Regions from separate parts of the Pedococcus sp. P2_F6 genome, predicted to be linked through region 1. Evidence: predicted binding sites of a transcription regulator. Region 1 holds the regulator's gene; the other holds the start of a gene.
The links. The regulator HrcA, encoded in region 1, represses chaperone genes, less so after heat shock. The targets are predictions, from matches to a motif close to TTNGCACTCGNNNNNNNCGAGTGCNAA.

Region 1 (9,577 bases):
ACGACGCCGCGCTGGTCTACGAGCCCGAGACATCCGCCGCACTGGGCTTCGGCTTCCGCATCGGCTTCCTCGGCATGCTGCACCTCGAGATCGTGCGCGAGCGGCTCGAGCGCGAGTTCGACCTCGACCTCATCTCGACCCTGCCCAACGTCGTCTACGACGTGACGATGGACGACGGCAAGGTGCTCACGGTCACCAACCCGAGCGAGTTCCCCTACGGCAAGGTCAGCTCGGTCACCGAGCCGATCGTGCGCGCCACGGTGCTGGCACCGAGCGAGTTCATCGGGGCGATCATGGAGCTGTGCCAGCAGAAGCGCGGCACCCTGCGCGGCATGGACTACCTCTCCGAGGAGCGCGTCGAGATGCGCTACACGCTCCCGCTCGCCGAGATCGTCTTCGACTTCTTCGACCAGCTCAAGTCGCGCACCCGTGGCTACGCCTCGCTCGACTACGAACCCGACGGTGACCAGGTGGCCGACCTGGTCAAGGTCGACATCATGCTCCAGGGGGAGACGGTCGACGCCTTCAGCTCGATCGTCCACAAGGACAAGGCCTACGCCTACGGCGTGATGATGGCCGGCAAGCTCAAGGACCTCATCCCGCGCCAGCAGTTCGAGGTGCCCATCCAGGCTGCGATCGGCTCACGCATCATCGCCCGCGAGAACATCCGCGCGATCCGCAAGGACGTCCTCGCCAAGTGCTACGGCGGCGACATCAGCCGCAAGCGCAAGCTGCTCGAGAAGCAGAAGGCCGGCAAGAAGCGGATGAAGAACATCGGCAGCGTCGAGGTGCCGCCCGAGGCCTTCATCGCCGCGTTGTCCAACGACGCCGTCACGAAGAAGTAGCCGCTTCGCCGTTTCGCGGGGTTACCGTCGGGTAACATCGGCGCATGGTCGACACCTACGCGATGTACCGGCGCCTCACGGCATACCCGCAGGGCAAGCGTCTCTTCTCGCTCGTCTTCGAACAGGCTGCGCCCTACTTCCGCACCGCACGTCCCCGGTTCGTCGAGCTGGGACCCAACCGTGCCGAGCTGACCATCAAGAAGCGTCACCGCGTGCAGAACCACATCGGCACCGTCCACGTCATCGCGATCTGCAACGGCCTCGAGGCGGCCATGGGCGCCCTCGCGGAGGCGACCATCCCGCCGACGCGCCGGTGGATCCCCAAGGGCATGGAGGTGGAGTACACCGCCAAGGCGACCACCGACATCACCTGCGTCGCCGAGACGGACCCGGCCGACTGGGCGCGCGACGGCGATGTGGAGATCCCCGTGCGGGTCAAGGGAGTCCGCGGGGACGGCACCCCCGTCGTGCAGGGCACCATCCGCCTCTGGGTCACCGACAAGCCGGCTCGCTGAGCCGCCGCAGGCGAGCGCCACGACCCGGTATGCCGCGGGGCCGGGTCAGGCCCGCAGGCTCGCCCGCAGGGCGTCCACCTCGTGCTCGCTCCAGCCCTGCGTGCGCAGCCAGCCGCTGGCGCCGCCGTAGCGCTCGGCCAGCACGCTGAGGATCCGCTCCATCGTCTCCGGCTTGGGACGGTGGTGGTCCATCGGCTGTCCCGCCAGGACCTCGCCGTAGGCAGGGCGAGCCATCAACCTGGCCACGACGCGCTCGATCCGCTCACCCGTGGCGACGTAGTCGGCGACGACGTCCTCGTCGCTCACGCCGGCCACGGACAGGGCCAGCCCGACGACGGTGCCCGTACGGTCCTTGCCTGCGGCGCAGTGCACGATCGTCGCGCCGCGGCTGCGCGAGACGACCTGGAGGGCAGCGCTGACCGAGTCCGGCCGGTGGGCGAGGTAGCCGAGGTAGTGGCTGGCCCAGTAGTCGTCGTCGAGGCGCGGCTCGGCGTCGGCAGCGGCTTGGGCAGCCTTGGACCAGGGGAGGACCAGCGCCTCCGCCGCCGTCACCTCCCGGACGTCGTCGCGGAAGAGTGAGTGGTGGTGGTGCGTGAGGTCCCGGGCACGCAACGGCCCCGGGCCCTCGATCTGCACCTCGACGTTGCTGCGCAGGTCGACGATGTCGGTGACGCCGATGCGCTCCACGAGGTCGTCGATGTCGGCGTCGGTGAGGTCCTGGAGGTTGTCCGACCGCAGCAGTCGTCCGGTGGCGACGTGGCCACCGTCGGTGGTCGGAAGGCCTCCGACATCACGCATGTTGACGACGCCGTCGAGGTCGATCCAGAGAGGGGTGGTCACCTGCTCGACCCTACGCGTGAGCATCCCGGACATAGGTGAAGGCCTCGGAAAGTATGAGTTTCCGAGGCCTTCGACGGTCAGGACCGAGGTCCTGATCGACGCTCTCGCCGAAGCGATTGCGTGGGTTATTTCTAATCCAGGGACGACTGCGCCACAAGTGGTTCAGCGGAAATTTCTGGGACTTTCGGGGGCCATTTCGAGTCCACTCCGGCGTGTCCCCAAGACACGCCGTGTCCGGGCTGCGGGAGTCGCCTGCGAGGATGGAGCCATGCCCAGCGCCCTGCCCGACGGTGACCCCGCGCCGTCGGACGGGCTCCTCCCAGAGGCATCGCTCCAGGCTCTCGGGGACCGTCCGTTCGGCATCTACCTGCACGTACCGTTCTGCTCGGTGCGCTGCGGCTACTGCGACTTCAACACCTACACGCTGACCGAGCTCGGCGTCGACGGAGCCAGCATCGGCACGTTCGCGGACGCCGCACTGCGTGAGCTGGTGTTCGCGGTCGACGTGCTCGGCGAGGTGCCGACCGTCGACACGGTGTTCGTCGGCGGCGGGACCCCGACGATGCTGGCCGCGGAGGACCTCGCCCGGATGCTGCACGGCATACGGGACCGTTTCGGGCTGGCTCCTGGCGCCGAGGTGACCACCGAGGCCAACCCCGACTCGGTGACTCCCGCGGGGCTCGCCGTCCTCGCCGAAGCAGGGTTCACCCGGGTGTCGCTCGGAATGCAGTCGGCGGTGCCGCACGTCCTGCAGACCCTCGAGCGCACCCACGACCCGGCCAACGTCGAACGCGCGGTCGACGCCGCCCGCGCCGCCGGGCTCCAGGTCAGCCTCGACCTCATCTACGGCACCCCGGGCGAGTCCCTCGACGACTGGCGGACCAGCCTGGCTGTGGCGAGCTCGCTGGAGCCCGACCACATCTCGGCCTACGCCCTGGTGGTCGAGGAGGGCACCAAGCTGGCGGCCCAGGTACGGCGCGGACAGGTGCCCGCTCCTGAAGACGACGACGAGGCGGCCAAGTACGAGATCGCCGACGAGCACCTCGCCGCGGCGGGCTACACCTGGTACGAGGTGAGCAACTGGGCCCGGCGCGAGGAGGCGCGGTGCCGCCACAACGAGGGCTACTGGGCCGACGGCAACTGGTGGGGGATCGGGCCGGGCGCCCACAGCCATGTGGGCGGAGTGCGGTGGTGGAACGTCAAGCACCCCAACGCGTATGCCGCCCGCGTCGCCGAGGGGCTCAGCCCGGCTCACGGGCGGGAGACGCTGACCGACGAGCAGCGGTACGACGAGCGAGTGCTGCTCGGCGTGCGGCTCGTGGACGGTCTGCCGATCGCGGACCTGCGTGACGACGGGCGCCTCGCCGTCGCCGGCCTGATCGCCGACGGCCTCGTGGACGCGCAGGCGGCCCTGCGCCGTCAGCGGGTGGTGCTGACGAGGCAGGGCCGCTTGCTGGCGGACACCGTCGTGCGACGGCTCCTGGGACTGCGCTGACTTCCTGGGACTGCGCGGACCGCTATTCGGTCACCTCACCAGCTCGGGCGTGAGGGGGTAGCGGTACCACTCGCCGTGGTTGGCCTTGACCGCGGCGATGATCGAGAAGACCACCCAGGCGATGCCCGTGGCGATGAAGAAGGGGATCCCGATCAGCACGAACGAGAGGAGCCCGAAGACCCACAGCGCGATCGTGATGACGATCTGGAAGTTGAGCGCCTGCGCGGCGTGGAACCGGATGAACGGCCCGCGGTCCTTGAACACGAGGAAGACGATGAGCGGGCCGAGGAACGGGAAGCCCACCATGGCCGCGACGAACGGGGCGATGTGGACGAGGGTCGCCCAGGTCTTCTCGTCCTGGGGCGACATCGGCCGGGGAGCCACGCCGTAGGCCGCCGGCGGGGGCTGGGTCGGCGGCCGGTCCTGTGGCTGGTCCTGTGGCTGGTGCGGCGTCGGCTGGTAGCCGGGGGGCGCCTGTGGGGGCACCTGCGACTGCGGCTGCTCTGGTTGGTCGGTCATGGGTCTCTCCGTGGTGAGGGTCTGCGTGGTGTCTGCACCCAGTGAAACGCACGACGACCTCCGAAAGTCCACCTTTCGGGGTGTAGACAGGGGAGGTTCAGGGACAGGTCAGGGTCGACCCCGAGGAAGGGTCGCCGAGGACGTCAGTGTCCCGGCTCGCTCACCCTGTGACATCTCGTGACTCCGTCACCCTGTGACATCTCGTGACTCCGTCACGAAGTCGATGAGCTCCTCGACGCTGGCCAGCAGGGTCGGCTCGAGGTCGGCGTAGGAGCGCACGGTCCCGAGGATCTGCTTCCACGCCCGCGCGATGTCGGCCTGGTCGTGGTGCGCCCAGCCCAGGTGCGCGCAGATGCCGTGCTTCCAGGACTGGCCACGGGGGATGACGGGCCACTGCGACAGCCCGAGCCGCTCCGGGCGCACGCTCTGCCACACGTCGACGTACGGGTGCCCCAGCACACGCACGTGCGCGGCATACGGTCCCCGCGCGGCGTCCTGCACCACCCGGTGCTCCTTGGTGCCCGGCAGCAGGTGGTCGACGAGGACTCCCATCCGGCGGCCGGGGCCGGGTTGGAAGTCCGCGATCGCCGCGACCAGGTCGTCCACGCCGTCGAGCAGCTCCACGACGACGCCCTCGACCCGCAGGTCGGCGCCCCAGACCTTCTCGACCAGCTCGGCGTCGTGCCGGCCCTCGACGAAGATCCGCGAGCCGCTGGCCACCCGGGCGGTCGCTCCGTGGACGGCCCGTGAGCCGGAGGCGGTGCGCGAGGCGAGGGCGCGTGCGTCGGCCAGCAGGGCACGGGCCGCGGCAGTGGGCGGCGTCAGGATGACGGGGGAGCCGTCGAGCAGGAAACCCGGACCCATCGGGAAACCCTTCGTGCGGCCACGTCGGTCCTCGAGGTGCACGACGCGCATCCCGCCGGCCTTCTCGACCCGGACCACCGCACCGCACCAGCCGGTCTCGACGTCCTCGACGACCAGGCCGGTCTCGGCCTCCACCTCGCGGGAACGGCCCCGCGGGGGGACCTTCCAGTCACCGGACAGGACATCGGAGCCATAGCGGTCGGACACCGACGCAGGGTATGCCGCCCCGGGGCCTTGGCTGCGCGGGCGCGCCGCCCGTGCGGTCAGGACACGGGAACAACGTAGACTTGGCACTCGCTGAGCCTGAGTGCCAGCCTGTCCGTAGCGGGGCCAGATCGGTCGAAGGAGGTGCCTGATGAGTGAAGAACGTCGACTCGCAGTGTTGCGCGCGATCGTGCAGGACTACGTCCAGACCTCTGAGCCGGTGGGTTCCAAGGCCCTGCTGGACCGGCACCAGCTGGGGGTCTCGGCCGCGACCGTGCGCAACGACATGGCGGCGCTGGAGGAAGAGGGCCTGATCGCGGCTCCGCACACCAGCGCCGGGCGGGTGCCGACCGACGCCGGCTACCGCCTGTTCGTCGACCGGTTGAGCTCGGTCAAGCCCATGACGGCGGCCGAGCGGGCCGCCATCGCCCAGTTCCTCGAGGGCGCCGTCGACCTCGACGACGTGGTGGACCGGACGGTCCGACTGCTTGCCTCACTGACGCGGCAGGTCGCCGTCATGCAGTACCCGTCGCTGACCCGGTCGACAGTGCGGCACATCGAGTTCGTCGCGATGGGCCCGACCCGCCTGATGGTCGTGCTCATCGTCAACACCGGCCGCGTCGAGCAACGCATCATCGAGACGAGCCACGACCTGTCCAGCAAGGACGGCGAGGCGACCCTCGGGCTCGTCCGGGTCAAGGTCAACGCGCGCGCCGTCGGGCAGCGGCTGGTCGACGCCGCGGCGTCCCTGGCCAGCCTCGCCGACGAGTTCGAGCCGGGCGACCGTGACCTGGTGCGGGCCGTCGTGCGGTCCCTCGACGACGCCCTCGTCGAGGAGCGCGAGGAGCGTGTCGTCCTCGCGGGTACGGCGAACCTCGCGCGCGTCGGCACAGACTTCCCGCTCAGCATCGGCCCGGTCCTCGAGGCCCTCGAACAGCACGTCGTGCTGCTCAAGCTGCTGGGCACCGCGCGCGAGACCTCCGACACGGTCTCGGTGCGCATCGGCCACGAGAACCCGTTCGCCGGGCTCCAGTCGACCTCGGTCGTCTCGACCGAGTACGGCTCGGGCTCAGAGCTCGTCGCCGGTCTCGGCGTCCTCGGCCCCACCCGGATGGACTACCCCACGACGATGGCGTCGGTGCGGGCCGTGGCGACCTACGTCTCCCGAATCCTCGCGCAGTGACGCGCGTCCGACCTCGTACCACCGACCGTCACCCCGGTGACACCAAGGACATTCGTTGAACGACTACTACCAGGACCTGGGTGTGTCCCGGGACGCCAGCCCCGACGACATCAAGCGCGCCTACCGCAAGAAGGCCCGCACGCTGCACCCGGACGTCAACCCGAGCCCGGAGGCGGAGGAGCAGTTCAAGAAGGTGTCGCAGGCCTATGACGTGCTCTCCGACGCCGACAAGCGCCGGTCCTACGACATGGGGTCGGACCCCTATGCCGGCGGCGCTGCCGGGTTCGGGCAGGGGTTCTCCTTCAGCGACATCATGGACGCCTTCTTCGGCGCCGGGGCAGGTCAGGCACAGCGGGGTCCGCGGTCGCGGCAGCGACGTGGCCAGGACGCCCTCATCCGGCTCGACATCGACCTCGGCGACGCCGTGTTCGGTGCCGAGAAGGAGCTCGCCATCGAGACGGCCGTGGTCTGCTCCACCTGTCACGGTGACGGTGCCCAGCCGGGCACCGCTCGCCGCACGTGTGACGTGTGCGGCGGTCGCGGTGAGATCCAGCAGGTCCAGCGCTCCTTCCTCGGCCAGGTGATGACGACCCGTCCCTGCGTCACCTGCCAGGGCTACGGCGAGGTGCTCGTCAGCCCGTGCTTCGAGTGCTCCGGTGACGGCCGGGTCCGCACCCGCCGAACCCTCAAGATCAAGGTGCCTGCCGGAGTGGACACCGGCACCCGCATCCAGCTCGCAGGCGAGGGTGAGGTCGGCCAGGGCGGGGGCCCCGCCGGCGACCTCTACGTCGAGGTGGCGGTGCGCCCCCACCAGACCTTCCAGCGGCGTGGGGACGACCTGCACTGCACCGTCGAGCTGCCCATGACCGCCGCCGCTCTCGGCACCACCGTCAAGCTCGACACGTTCGACGGCAGCAACGAGCTCGAGATCAAGGCCGGCACGCAGCCCGGCGACGCCATGACGCTGCGTGGCCTCGGGGTCACGCACCTGCGCGGCACCGGCCGCGGCGACCTCATCATCCACGCCAACGTGCAGACCCCGACCCGCTTGGACGAGCAGCAGGAGGAGCTCCTTCGCCAGCTGGCCACGCTACGCGGTGAGGAGCACCCGGCAGGGCGGTTGTCCCCGGCCCACCCTGGGCTGTTCGGCAAGCTCCGCGACGCCTTCAAGGCCAAGTAGCCAGGTCCGCCCGACGTGACCCTGCCGCTGTTCCTCGTCGAACCAGCCGTCCTCGCCGAGGCTGCCGCGGGCACGCGCGTGGTCCTCGATGGTCCCGAGGGCCGGCACGCAGCCACCGTCCGCCGGATCGCCCCCGGAGAGCGGGTGATGCTTGCCGACGGCGCCGGCCTGCGCGTCACCTGCACGGTCGAGGCGGCCGGCAAGGCAGAGCTCGAGCTGGTCGTCCTGGAGGTGTGCCGCGAGCCGGAGGTCGTGCCCCGGTTCGTCCTCGTGCAGGCCCTGGCGAAGGGCGACCGTGACGACCAGGCCATCGAGGCGGCGACCGAGTTCGGGGTCGACGAGGTGGTCCCCTGGCAGGCGTCGCGCAGCATCGTCCAGTGGCGTGGTGAGCGTGGCGACAAGGCCCGCCGCAAGTGGGAGTCGACCGTCACCGCGGCGGCCAAGCAGTCCCGCCGCGCGCGAGTGCCGGTCGTCGCAGAGCTGGTCACGACCAAGACCCTGGCGGCGCGCATCGCCGGCGCCGCGGCGGCATACGTGCTGCACGAGGACGCGACACAGAGCCTTGCGGCGCAGGCGCTCCCGACCGACGGCGACGTCCTCGTCATCGTGGGCCCGGAAGGCGGGATCACTGCTGAAGAGGTTGGTGCCTTCGAGGCAGCAGGAGCGCTGACCGTCCGCCTCGGCGACACCGTGCTGCGGTCCTCGAGCGCCGGGCCTGCCGCGCTCGCGGTGCTGAGCGCGGCCGGCCGCTGGCGCTGAGGACGCTAGCGGACCGAGAAGGACACGACCTTCTCTGCCGCCAGCTTGTTGCCACCCTCCATGCTCGGCTCGAAGACCCGGATCGAGTAGTCCCCGGCGCTGAGCTTGCCGAGGTCGATGGAGTAGGTGCCCTGCATCGGGGCTCCGATGGAGGCCGTGGTGTGCCCGGCCTTGACCTTGGTGCTGCCGCGCCTGAGCTCGTAGGTGACGTTGGCCTCGAACACGATCGCCAGGCCCTCCACGACCACCGGCTTGGCTGCCGAAAGCACCTGGTCGCGGCCGGGCGTGGTGACCCAGATGGGAGCGACGTCCTCATAGAGCCGGTCGGACGGCGGCCTGGTGAAGGTCTGGGCGGTGGAGATCGACCCGAACAGCGTGGTCGAACCGTCGGCGACCTCGAACCGCACGGGGAAGGTCTGCTGGATCGCGGCCTGCGCGGTCCACACGAGCTCCTGAACGGCGAGCCGCTTGTTCTCGTCACCGACGACGGCGTCCTTGGAGCCGCCGTTGGCCAGGTGGACCGTGATCAGCCTGTCGGTGACGGTCACGTCGCCGATGGTCTGGCCCGACCACGGCTGGAGGTAGCCGTCGGTGTTGCTGTAGGGCTGGGCGTTGATGGCCAGCACGAGCGCGGCCTTGGCCCGCTCCGCCGGGGTCGCACTCGTCGGGAGCTCGCTGCGGATGAAGTCCCGGAACAGCCGGTAGGTGGGCTTGTCGTCCCCGATCGGCCCGACGAAGTAGACGGGCAGTGACACCGACTGCGTCGCGGCCGGGCCACTGGTCGACGGCGACGAGGATGGCGACGTGGTGGGACTCGTGCTAGCGGACCCTCTGGCGGACTGCGACGGCCCGGAGGTCTGCGGGGGCGTGATCGTGGGCCCGTCGTCCTGGGCGGACCACCACACGCCGCCGATGATCGCCGCCACGGCCGCAGCGGCCGCCAGCGGCATCACCCAGCGCCGGGTGCCCGTGCCACCGGCACCGGTCAGCGGGCCCGCCTCGTGGGCCTCGTGCAGGATCGTGTCCAGGCGGTTCGACGGGTGCACCTGCTGGACGTCCTGGGCCAGGGCCTGGCGCAGTCGCCGCTCGACCTGGTCGAACTCTCCCGGCTCGTAGTCGGGGTGCAGGAAGTCGATGCGATCACTCATGACGCTGCCTCCATCCGGTCGCGCA
Region 2 (9,577 bases), on a different contig from region 1:
CTGGCGGCACCGGGTGGTCACGACGCAGCCGAGCTGGCCGGCCGCCTCATCGAGTTCCAGTGTGAGCGGTTCGGGTCACCGGACGCCACGATCGGCGACGCCGGTGCCGTCTGCGCCGTCCTGGAGCCGGGAGGAGTGCGCCGTGAGCGGCTCCCGGTGCGCGTCGAGCTCGCGGGCACCTGGTCCCGCGGACGCACGATCGTCGACAGACGGGAGTGGTCAGGTGGCCTCGCCCACGACCCCCACGGCCAGGCCCGGTCCAGCATCGACGTCTGCCTCGAGGTCGACGGCCAGCGCTACGCCACCCTGTGGCTCGACACCGTCAGCGGCGGGATGCGCTGATGGGGCGGGTGGTCGTCCTCGGCTCGCTCAACGTCGACCTCGTCGCCGCGGTCGAGCGCCACCCGGGGCCGGGGGAGACCGTCCTCGCCGACGGCCCGCTGCACCGGTTCGCGGGCGGGAAGGGCGGCAACCAGGCCGTCGCGGCTGCCGCGGCCGGTGCGACAGTGGGGCTGGTCGGCGCCGTCGGGTCGGACGACGCAGGTCAGGCCTACCTGCAGCGGCTTCGCTCCCGCGGGATCGACGTCTCGGCCGTGCGCGTCGTCGACGGCACCCCCACCGGCCAGGCGTGGATCACCGTCGACGACGAGGGCGAGAACTCCATCGTGGTCATCCCCGGCGCCAACGCCCACGTCTCGGCCGACGACCTGCCGGACGCCTTGTCTGACCTCGAGCCCGGCGACGTCCTGCTGGTCCAGCTCGAGGTGCCCCTGCGGACCGTCGCAGCTGCCGCGCGCGCCGCCCACGGGCGTGGCGCCCGCGTGGTCCTCAACGCAGCCCCGTATGCCGCCCTGCCGCGCGACGTCGTGGCCCTCGCCGACCCGCTCGTGGTCAACGAGCACGAGGCGCTCCAGCTGGCCGACAGCGCTGCCGCCCCGACCTCGGTGCTGGTGACCTTCGGTGCAGCCGGGTGCAGCTGGGACGGGGAGCGGTCGGACGGCATACCCGTGGACGAGGCGGAGGTGGTCGACACGACCGGCGCTGGCGACGCGTTCTGTGGGGCCCTGGCGGCGGCACTGGCGAGCGGAGCGGACCGCGAGGCGGCCGTGAGGGCAGCGAGCCAGGCCGGCGCGGATGCGGTCCGTCACCGCGGTGCCCAGCTCGACCCCGAGCTCTAGCCAGACCAGCCGGACCGTCCGCGACTTCGGGCCATCAGTGGCTCACGAGACACGGGCAAGCCCGCCCGCGTGCCACACCGGTGGCCAGGAGTCGAGAGGACGGTCTAGTAGACCGAGACGTGCACGTGGTCGTAGTGGTTGGCCGTGGGGCTGCCACGGTCCGCCATGGCCTCCCAGGTGCCGCCCGGATTCCAGATGCGCTGGCGCCAGATGAGGTACTTGATGTTGAGGGCCCCGGCATTGGCCTGCAGGAAGCTGGCGATCTCGTTGCCCTCGGCCGTGCTGCACATGATGTCGACGGCGTGACCGCTGCCGTGGTCTCCCGGGTCGCCGGCGCGGAACCCGCCGAACGGCCCGGAGCCGGGGAACTGCTTCTTGACGGCGTTGATGACGGCAATCGCGTTCGGCGTCATGCCACCGACGTTGGACAGGCCCGCGCGTGAGGTGTTGCGCGAGACCGCCGTACTCGTGCGATCGGCCGTCGGGCTCGCGGAGGCCCGCGGCTTGCTGCGCGCGGCCGACTCGGCCTGCGCGGTGAACCCGATGACGCCGTAGCGGGTGACCCGGGCCGGTGCGGACACGGCCTGCGCCCGCGCCTCGACCGGGGGCCGAACCTGTGCGGACGTGAGCTCGAGGGTCGGGATCGACGCCGGGGCCGCGAAGGCGGTGGCCACGCCGAGAGCCGAGGCGGCGACGCCGAGACCCTTGAGCGCAGACCGGTGGCTGGGGCGTCGCCAGAGGCCAGACATGACCGCGGCGCGGCGGGTCCTGGTTGCTCGATGGCGGCCGGAGCCGGTGGTGTGAGGGGAAGGCATCGCGGTCGAGGATACGAGATGGTAACGGCGCAGGGCGAACTCCCGGCCATTTCGGGCACGGCTTGACCAGGGGTGCGTGCAGTTGCCTCCGGTTGCCGCGCCGGTCAGGCGGGTCGGACGATGATCGCGACCTGGTTGCTACGCACGCGGGTGAGGATCACGATCGCCTCGTTGTGCCCCTTCGCGGGCAGTCGCAGCTGTCGTCGCAGCAGGTCCGCGTCGACGCTGACGCCGCGCTTCTTGATGGTCAGCCGGTCGATGCCGTGGTCGCGGAGCCAGCCGCGCAACGCCTTGACGTTGAACGGCATCGCCTCCACCACGGCATACCGCTTGGCGAAGGGGACGTCGACGGACCGGCTCGACCCGACGTAGCCGACGCCGGCGTCCAGCTCGGCCCCGTCGGTCGCGGCCGTGAGTGCACCCACCAGACCGGCGCGCAGCACTGCCTTGTCAGGTTCGTAGAGCCAGCCACCCACGTCGGCGAGGTTCTGCAGCGGTGGAGCGGTGCCGTCCCCCTCTGCCTCGGTCACGACCACGGCTGGCCCGGCGTCGCGCAGCAGGGCGGCGGTGCGCCCACCAGTCCGCACCAGCGGTCCCCACCACACGACACACTCGACGACGTCGCCCTCCCAGGACGTCCACTGCGCCTCAGCGCCCGGAGGCAGGGCCGCGTGCGGGAAGCCGGGGCTCAGCTTGGCCCCGGTGGCCGGCAGTGCGCGGGCCACCTCCTGGACGGTGGGCCAGCTCGGCGAGATCTCGGCGAGGTTGAAGATCCTGCGGGTTCGGCCGCTCACGTCGGCGACGCCGGGCGTGCGTCGCGCCGGGTCGAGCCACGCCCCCACGCCGCGCGCCCCCTCACCAGCCGGCGCGGTGAACTCCTCCGCCAGCCCTTGGTATGCCGTGGAGTCCGGCCAGTGCCGCAGGTTCACCGCCGCGATCCCCGCGGTGACCTCGTCGGCGTCGATGGCCCTGACCCGCAGGTCGAGGCCCGCCATCGCCATGGCGTCCGAACCAATGCCGCACCCGAGGTCGTGCACCGTGTGGATGCCGGCGGCCCGGAAGCGCTGGGCATGCTGAGCGGCCACCGCCAGCCGGGTCGCCTGCTCGAGCCCATCGGAGGTGAGCACCATCCCGCGGGCGAACTCGCCGAACTTGTCCTGGGCCTTGGCTCGCAGCCGGGCCTGGTTCAGGGCAGCTGCGACGAGGTCCGGCTCGAACCCCGCGGTGCGCAGCCGGTGCTGCAGGCCCAAGGCGGCCGACTCGTCGTACGGCGGGAGGGACTGCAGCAGACCCCAGCCCTCGCCGGTGGTCAGCCGTCGCAGCAGGGCCAGATCCATGCCCGGCATTCTGTCGTACGCCCGGGCGGTGGGTGGACTACGGGCGTCGCCATTCGTAGGGGGTCGTGGTCGAGACCTTGAGGAAGCCGGAGCGCTCGAGGATCGGCCGGGAGAACTCGGTCGAGTCGCTGTTGATGTAGCGCTTGCCGTGGTCGATGGCCGAGCGTGCGCGCGCGGAGGTCAGGGCTCGGTAGATCCCCCGTCCGCGGAACTCGGGCAGGGTCGCGCCGCCCCAGATGCCGGCGAACTCGGTGCCGGCGACGGGCTCGAGCCGTCCGGCGCTGACGATCTGGCCGTCGTGCTCGGCCACCCACATCTCCATGTCGTCGCGGGTCCGCAGCCGGTGCAGGACCTGGTCCGCGTGGTCCTTGGCCTCCTTGGCGTCGTCGCCGAACACCTCCGCCTGCATGGAGCACATCGCCCGGATGTCGCCCTCGTCGGTCACCCGTCGGATGGCGACGCCGTCGGGCAGCGCGACGTCGACGGCGAGCAGGCGGGCCTCGCCGATCATGATCGACTCGGGTTCGTCGGGGGTGAAGCCGCGTGCGACCAGGGCCTCGTGCAGGCCGGGGGCGTGGTCGTGGCCCCGGGACTTCCACTCGACGGCCGTGATCTCGGGCATCGCCTCGTAGTGCGCGAGGGCCCCGTCCACAAGCTGTGCGACCGACTCCCTCGTGGCCGGACCGGCGTCGGTGTCGAGGGTGCGGTAGGTGATGAAGCCGTGCCCACCCATGAACGTCGCGAGCACGAGGGGGCCGAGCCGGGCGGTGGCCAGTGACGAGGGCACCTCACGCTCCTCGCGCAGCTGCTCGTCGTACGCTCGCAGCAGCACGGCGGACGTCTCGTCGGCGTTGTCGGCAGAGGTTTCGTGGGTGTCGGTCACGTGGCCGACACTGCCGCCCGCGGGCCCGACCAGGCAACTGGTTTGTCGGTCGCGCAGTCCTGCGTCGTCCGCTCGTGGCGAACGCGCCGCCAAACTCTGGCACTCGAGTTGACCGAGTGCTAACCGCGAGCCTAGATTTGCGTTGGCACTCCGGTTCGCCGAGTGCTAACGCAGCCAGTCGGTCGATCCCCGCGACGGCGACCGCCAGGCAGTGACTTCTGTGACAGAGCAACTTCTGTGCCAGAGCAAGCAGAGCACCACAGCACGACCAGCACCATCCACCTGTCCATCTTCGACATTCCCGAAGGGGAGGTCATCATCGTGTCGGTTTCCATCAAGCCGCTCGAAGACCGCATCGTCGTCAAGTCCGTCGAGGCCGAGCAGACCACCGCGTCTGGCCTCGTCATCCCGGACACCGCGAAGGAGAAGCCCCAGGAGGGCGAGGTCCTCGCGATCGGTCCCGGCCGGATCGACGACAACGGCAACCGCGTCCCGCTCGACGTCACCGTCGGCGACCGGGTCATCTACAGCAAGTACGGCGGCACCGAGATCAAGCACGGCGGCGAGGAGTACCTCATCCTCTCCGCCCGCGACGTCCTCGCCATCGTCGGCTGAGCATCCGCACCGCGTGAGTGACGTGCCCTGTATGCCGGCTTGCCGGCATACAGGGCACGTTGCCTTCAATCCCTCCTGAACCCGATTGCTAGAGAAGGACTTTCATGGCTAAGACGCTGGAGTTCAACGACTCCGCCCGCAAGTCGCTTGAGCGCGGAGTTGACGCGCTCGCGAACGCGGTCAAGGTGACGCTCGGCCCGAAGGGCCGCAACGTCGTCATCGACAAGAAGTGGGGCGCCCCCACGATCACCAACGACGGCGTGACCATCGCCCGCGAGATCGAGCTCGAGGACCCCTACGAGAACCTCGGCGCCCAGCTCGCGAAGGAGGTCGCCACCAAGACCAACGACATCGCTGGTGACGGCACCACGACGGCCACCGTGCTCGCCCAGGCCATGGTCAAGGAGGGCCTGCGCAACGTTGCCGCAGGTGCCGCCCCGGCCAGCCTGAAGCGCGGCATCGACGCAGCGGTCCAGGCAGTGAGCGCCAAGCTGCTCGAGACGGCTCGCGAGATCGAGGGCAAGGAAGAGATCGCCCAGGTCGCCGCGCTGTCCGCCCAGGACGAGACGATCGGGTCGACCATCGCCGAGGCGTTCGACAAGGTCGGCAAGGACGGTGTCATCACCGTCGAGGAGTCGTCGACGGCGACCACCGAGCTCGAGTTCACCGAAGGCATGCAGTTCGACAAGGGCTACATCTCGCCCTACTTCGTCTCCGACGCCGAGCGCATGGAGGCCGTGGTCGAGGACGCCTACATCCTCATCAACCAGGGCAAGATCTCGGCCATCGCCGACGTCCTGCCGGTGCTGGAGAAGGTCATCAAGACCGGCAAGCCGCTGCTGATCATCGCCGAGGACATCGACGGCGAAGCGCTGTCGACCCTCGTCGTCAACAAGATCCGCGGCACGTTCAACGTGGTCGCGGTCAAGGCCCCCGGCTTCGGCGACCGTCGCAAGGCGATGCTGCAGGACATGGCGACCCTCACCGGTGGCCAGGTCATCTCCGAGGAGGTCGGCCTCAAGCTCGACCAGGCTGACCTGGACGTGCTGGGCCAGGCCCGTCGCGTCGTCGTCACCAAGGACAACACCACGATCATCGACGGCGCCGGCAAGCCCGACGACGTCACCGGCCGGGTCAACCAGCTCAAGGCCGAGATCGAGCGCACCGACTCCGACTGGGACCGCGAGAAGCTCCAGGAGCGCCTCGCCAAGCTCGCCGGTGGGGTCTGCGTCATCAAGGTGGGTGCCCACACTGAGGTGGAGCTCAAGGAGAAGAAGCACCGCATCGAGGACGCCATCTCGGCGACCCGCGCGGCCATCGAGGAGGGCATCGTCGCCGGTGGCGGCTCCGCCCTCGTCCACGCCTCCACCGTCATCGACGACCTCGACCTCGAGGGCGACGAGGCGACCGGTGCGCTCATCGTCAAGAAGGCCTCGGCCGAGCCGCTGCGCTGGATCGCCGAGAACGCCGGCATGGAGGGCTACGTCGCCGTCTCCAAGGTGCGCGAGCTCAGCCCGGGCAACGGCCTCAACGCCGCGACCGGTGAGTACGGCGACCTGATCAAGGCCGGCGTCATCGACCCGGTCAAGGTCACCCGCTCCGCGCTGGTCAACGCCGCCTCGATCGCGTCGATGGTGCTCACCACCGACACGCTCGTCGTGGAGAAGAAGGAAGACGAGGACGGCCAGGGCGCCGGCGGCCACGGTCACGGCCACGGTCACTGACCGGGCGCAGCAGGTCGTTCAGGACTGACGACGCGCGGCGCTGAGCTGCGTGGCATACCTCACGAAGGCCCGTCCCCACTGCGGGGGCGGGCCTTCGTCGTGCGCTGACCCGCGTTGACCACGCGGATGCAGCCGAAGTGCTTGCGCTCACTATTCATGTAGTGAATAGTGAGCGTCATGTCGACAGGTCACGTCATCCTCGGGCTGCTGCGCAGGGGGCAGCGGCACGGGTATGACCTGAAGCGAGAGCACGACCAGCGCTTCCCGCAGGCCAAACCCATCGCCTTCGGAGTGGTCTACTCGACGCTGGACCGGCTGCACCGCCGCGGGCTCGTCGAGCCACGCGGGGTGCAGCGGGTCGACGGGCCCGATCGGATGGTCTTCGAGATCACCGAAGCGGGATCCGAGGAGCTGCGGTCGTGGCTCGCATCGACCGATGAGCCGTCCGAGCACGTCGCCAACCCGTTCGAGCTCAAGGTGACGATCGCGCTGCTGCTCGGCGACGAGGCAGGGGCGTCGGCGTTCCTGCGGGCCCAGCGGTCCGCACACCTGGCCCGGATGCGGGCCTTCACGGCTGCCAAGTCGGCCCGGGACTCGTCGCTGCACGAGGTCCTGGCCGCCGACTACGCCCTCGCGCACCTGGATGCAGACCTGAAGTGGATGGACGCGGCACTCCAGCGCGTCGGCACTCTGAGAGAGGAAATCGGGGTATGAACAAGGGGACCGTGGTCAAGGCGCGAGGTCTGACGCTGGCCTACGGGCTGACGCCGGCGCTGCGGGGGATCGACCTGGACGTGCGGCACGGGGAGATCCTGGCGGTGACCGGGCCTTCGGGATCAGGGAAGTCGTCGCTCCTCCTGTGCCTGGCCGGTGTGCTGGCTCCCGATGCCGGCACGGTGGAGTTCGGCGAGCGGGTCATCAGTGCCGAGAGCGAGGCTGTCCGCTCCCGCCTGCGACGTGAGCAGTTCGGCGTGCTGTTCCAGTTCGGGCAGCTGGTCGAGGAGCTGCCTGCGGTCGAGAACGTGGCACTCCCGCTCCTGCTCGGCGGGATGAAGCGGGCCGAGGCGTTCGACCGGGCGCAGTCCTGGTTGCACCGGTTCGGCGTCGGGGACCAGGCCGACCACCGGCCCGGGCAGATGTCGGGCGGGCAAGCCCAACGGGTGGCCGTGGCCAGGGCCATGGTCACCGAGCCGGCTGTCCTCTTCGCCGACGAACCGACCGGGGCCCTCGACTCGATGGCTGCCGAGCAGGTCATGACTGCCATTGCCGAGACCGCGCGGGAGACGGGCACCACCGTCGTGCTGGTCTCGCACGAGGCTCGTGTCGCGGCTTACGGCGACCGTGACATCGAGGTGCGCGACGGCCGGCTCTCCGGCGGCCTCGGCGTCAACGGTGCGGTGCTTGGTTCCGCGGCGTCGGCGTCGGCTTCGGCCTCGAGCCCGCGGGCCGGCTCATGACCCTCCTCCAGGCCTTGAGGTTCGCGCTGACGGGTGGGCGCGTCGACCGGCTGCGCCTCGCGATCACGGCGCTCGGCGCCGCCTTCACCGCCTTCATCCTGCTCACTGCGGCAGTTGTGGTGTCGGTCCCGGAAGGGCGGGCTTACCGCGTCGAGGTGCTCAACGACTCCGGACTGCACGCAGGGGTCGTCACCGCGCTCGTCCTCCTCAGCCTGCCTGCGTTCGTGCTCACCGGCCTCGGGGTGCGCGTCGGGTCACCCCGGCGGGACCGGCGCCTCGCGGCGTTCCGCCTGGCGGGTATGACGCCCGGCGAGGCCCGTCGCGTGGTCTCGTGGGAGACGGGGATCGCTGCGGCAGGGGGCTCGGCCCTCGCTGCTTCGGCCTTCCTGGTGGCCAGGTTGGTGCTCCGTGCCCCGAAGCCGTTCACCGCATCGGTCCGGGGCCCGGATGGTTCTCCTCGGCAGGTGCTCGTGGCCCCCGGTCCGGCCCTGCCGGTGGACGTCTGGCCGCACTGGTGGGCCGCCGCGATCTCGCTGCTCCTCGTGCCGGTCGGGGCCGTGCTGCTCAGCCGCCTGGCGCTACGTCGGGTCGCGCTGACGCCGTTCGGTGTCGTCCGCCAGGTCCGACGTCGCCCACCCGCAGCTCTCCCGTCGTGGCGCTGGTCCTTGCCTCTGCGGCCTTCGCAGCCTGGCCGAGCATCCTCGGGCGGCTGGAGCTGCTGGAGCACCGGTCGCTGTCCACGTGGCCGCCGATGGTCCTGGTCGTCGTCATCCTGGTCGCTCTGCTGTTCGGCAGCGCGTCCGTGTCACACCTGCTCGGCCGGGTGCTGGCCGCGCGCCCGACTTCCGTCGCCGCACTGATCGCGGCGCGGCGGATGGTGGCCGACCCGTGGTCTGCGAGCCGGGCGACGGCCAGTGTGATCCTGGCGGTGCTCTTCGGCGCGGGTGCCGCCGCCTTCACGATGGAGGCAAACCTGCAGCGACCGGACACAGCCTTCTTCGCGAGCACGTTCGACGTCATCTCCGTCGTTGTCGGGGTCGCGCTGCTCGGGGCCGCCGGCCTGCTGGTGATCCAGCTGGAGTCGATGATGCTGCGTCGCAGGGCGCTCGCGGCACTGGCCGTTGCCGGTGTGCCACGGTCGATGCTCGTCCGCGCCCACCTCATCGAGACGCTGCTGCCCGTGGTGCCCATGGTCGTGCTGGCTGCGGCGGTCGGGACCGTGGCGATGCGCGGTTTCACCGGCGGCGGGCGCCTCGAGGTCGCGAACGACGACTCGGGCAACTGGGACCTCGGCACCCACTTCGTGCCGATCCCCGTGGCGTGGGCCGACCTGGCCATGTTCGTCGGTGGCGCGGTGGGAGCCGTGCTGGTCGCCACGCTGGTGGGCGCCGCCACGATTGGCTCGTCGATGCACGCCAGGGAGCTGCGCGCCACCACCTGAGGGCTCGCCGCGACCTGGGCTCCGCGGCATACGATGCGGGAAGAGGGGTGGCGCAGAGCGAGGTGGCCCATGGCGGATCGGTTCGCCGAACCCCCCAGCTTCGACGAGTACGTCGTGGCCCGGGGCG

Region 2: the regulator HrcA is predicted to act here: its motif matches at 4,310-4,336, upstream of groES (co-chaperone GroES).

What each region holds. Positions count from the first base shown of each region.
Region 1 is NZ_JBFUEZ010000001.1:158,542-168,118, forward strand. Features, by position in the region: gene lepA (translation elongation factor 4) at 1-845, shown strand, start outside; gene AC1DWP_RS00715 (hotdog fold domain-containing protein) at 890-1,360, shown strand; gene AC1DWP_RS00720 (tyrosine-protein phosphatase) at 1,406-2,200, opposite strand; gene hemW (radical SAM family heme chaperone HemW) at 2,469-3,695, shown strand; gene AC1DWP_RS00730 (DUF4870 domain-containing protein) at 3,726-4,214, opposite strand; gene AC1DWP_RS00735 (DUF3097 domain-containing protein) at 4,401-5,285, opposite strand; gene hrcA (heat-inducible transcriptional repressor HrcA) at 5,434-6,465, shown strand; gene dnaJ (molecular chaperone DnaJ) at 6,521-7,645, shown strand; gene AC1DWP_RS00750 (16S rRNA (uracil(1498)-N(3))-methyltransferase) at 7,661-8,404, shown strand; gene AC1DWP_RS00755 (Gmad2 immunoglobulin-like domain-containing protein) at 8,410-9,552, opposite strand; gene AC1DWP_RS00760 (SigE family RNA polymerase sigma factor) at 9,549-9,577, opposite strand, start outside.
Region 2 is NZ_JBFUEZ010000004.1:163,978-173,554, forward strand. Features, by position in the region: gene AC1DWP_RS12310 (nucleoside hydrolase) at 1-342, shown strand, start outside; gene AC1DWP_RS12315 (ribokinase) at 342-1,178, shown strand; gene AC1DWP_RS12320 (VldE C-terminal domain-containing protein) at 1,283-1,993, opposite strand; gene AC1DWP_RS12325 (class I SAM-dependent methyltransferase) at 2,098-3,330, opposite strand; gene AC1DWP_RS12330 (GNAT family N-acetyltransferase) at 3,368-4,213, opposite strand; gene groES (co-chaperone GroES) at 4,535-4,828, shown strand; gene groL (chaperonin GroEL) at 4,933-6,552, shown strand; gene AC1DWP_RS12345 (PadR family transcriptional regulator) at 6,730-7,266, shown strand; gene AC1DWP_RS12350 (ABC transporter ATP-binding protein) at 7,263-8,009, shown strand; partial or broken gene AC1DWP_RS12355 (hypothetical protein) at 8,006-8,584, shown strand; gene AC1DWP_RS12360 (FtsX-like permease family protein) at 8,662-9,450, shown strand; gene AC1DWP_RS12365 (RNA polymerase sigma factor) at 9,520-9,577, shown strand, end outside.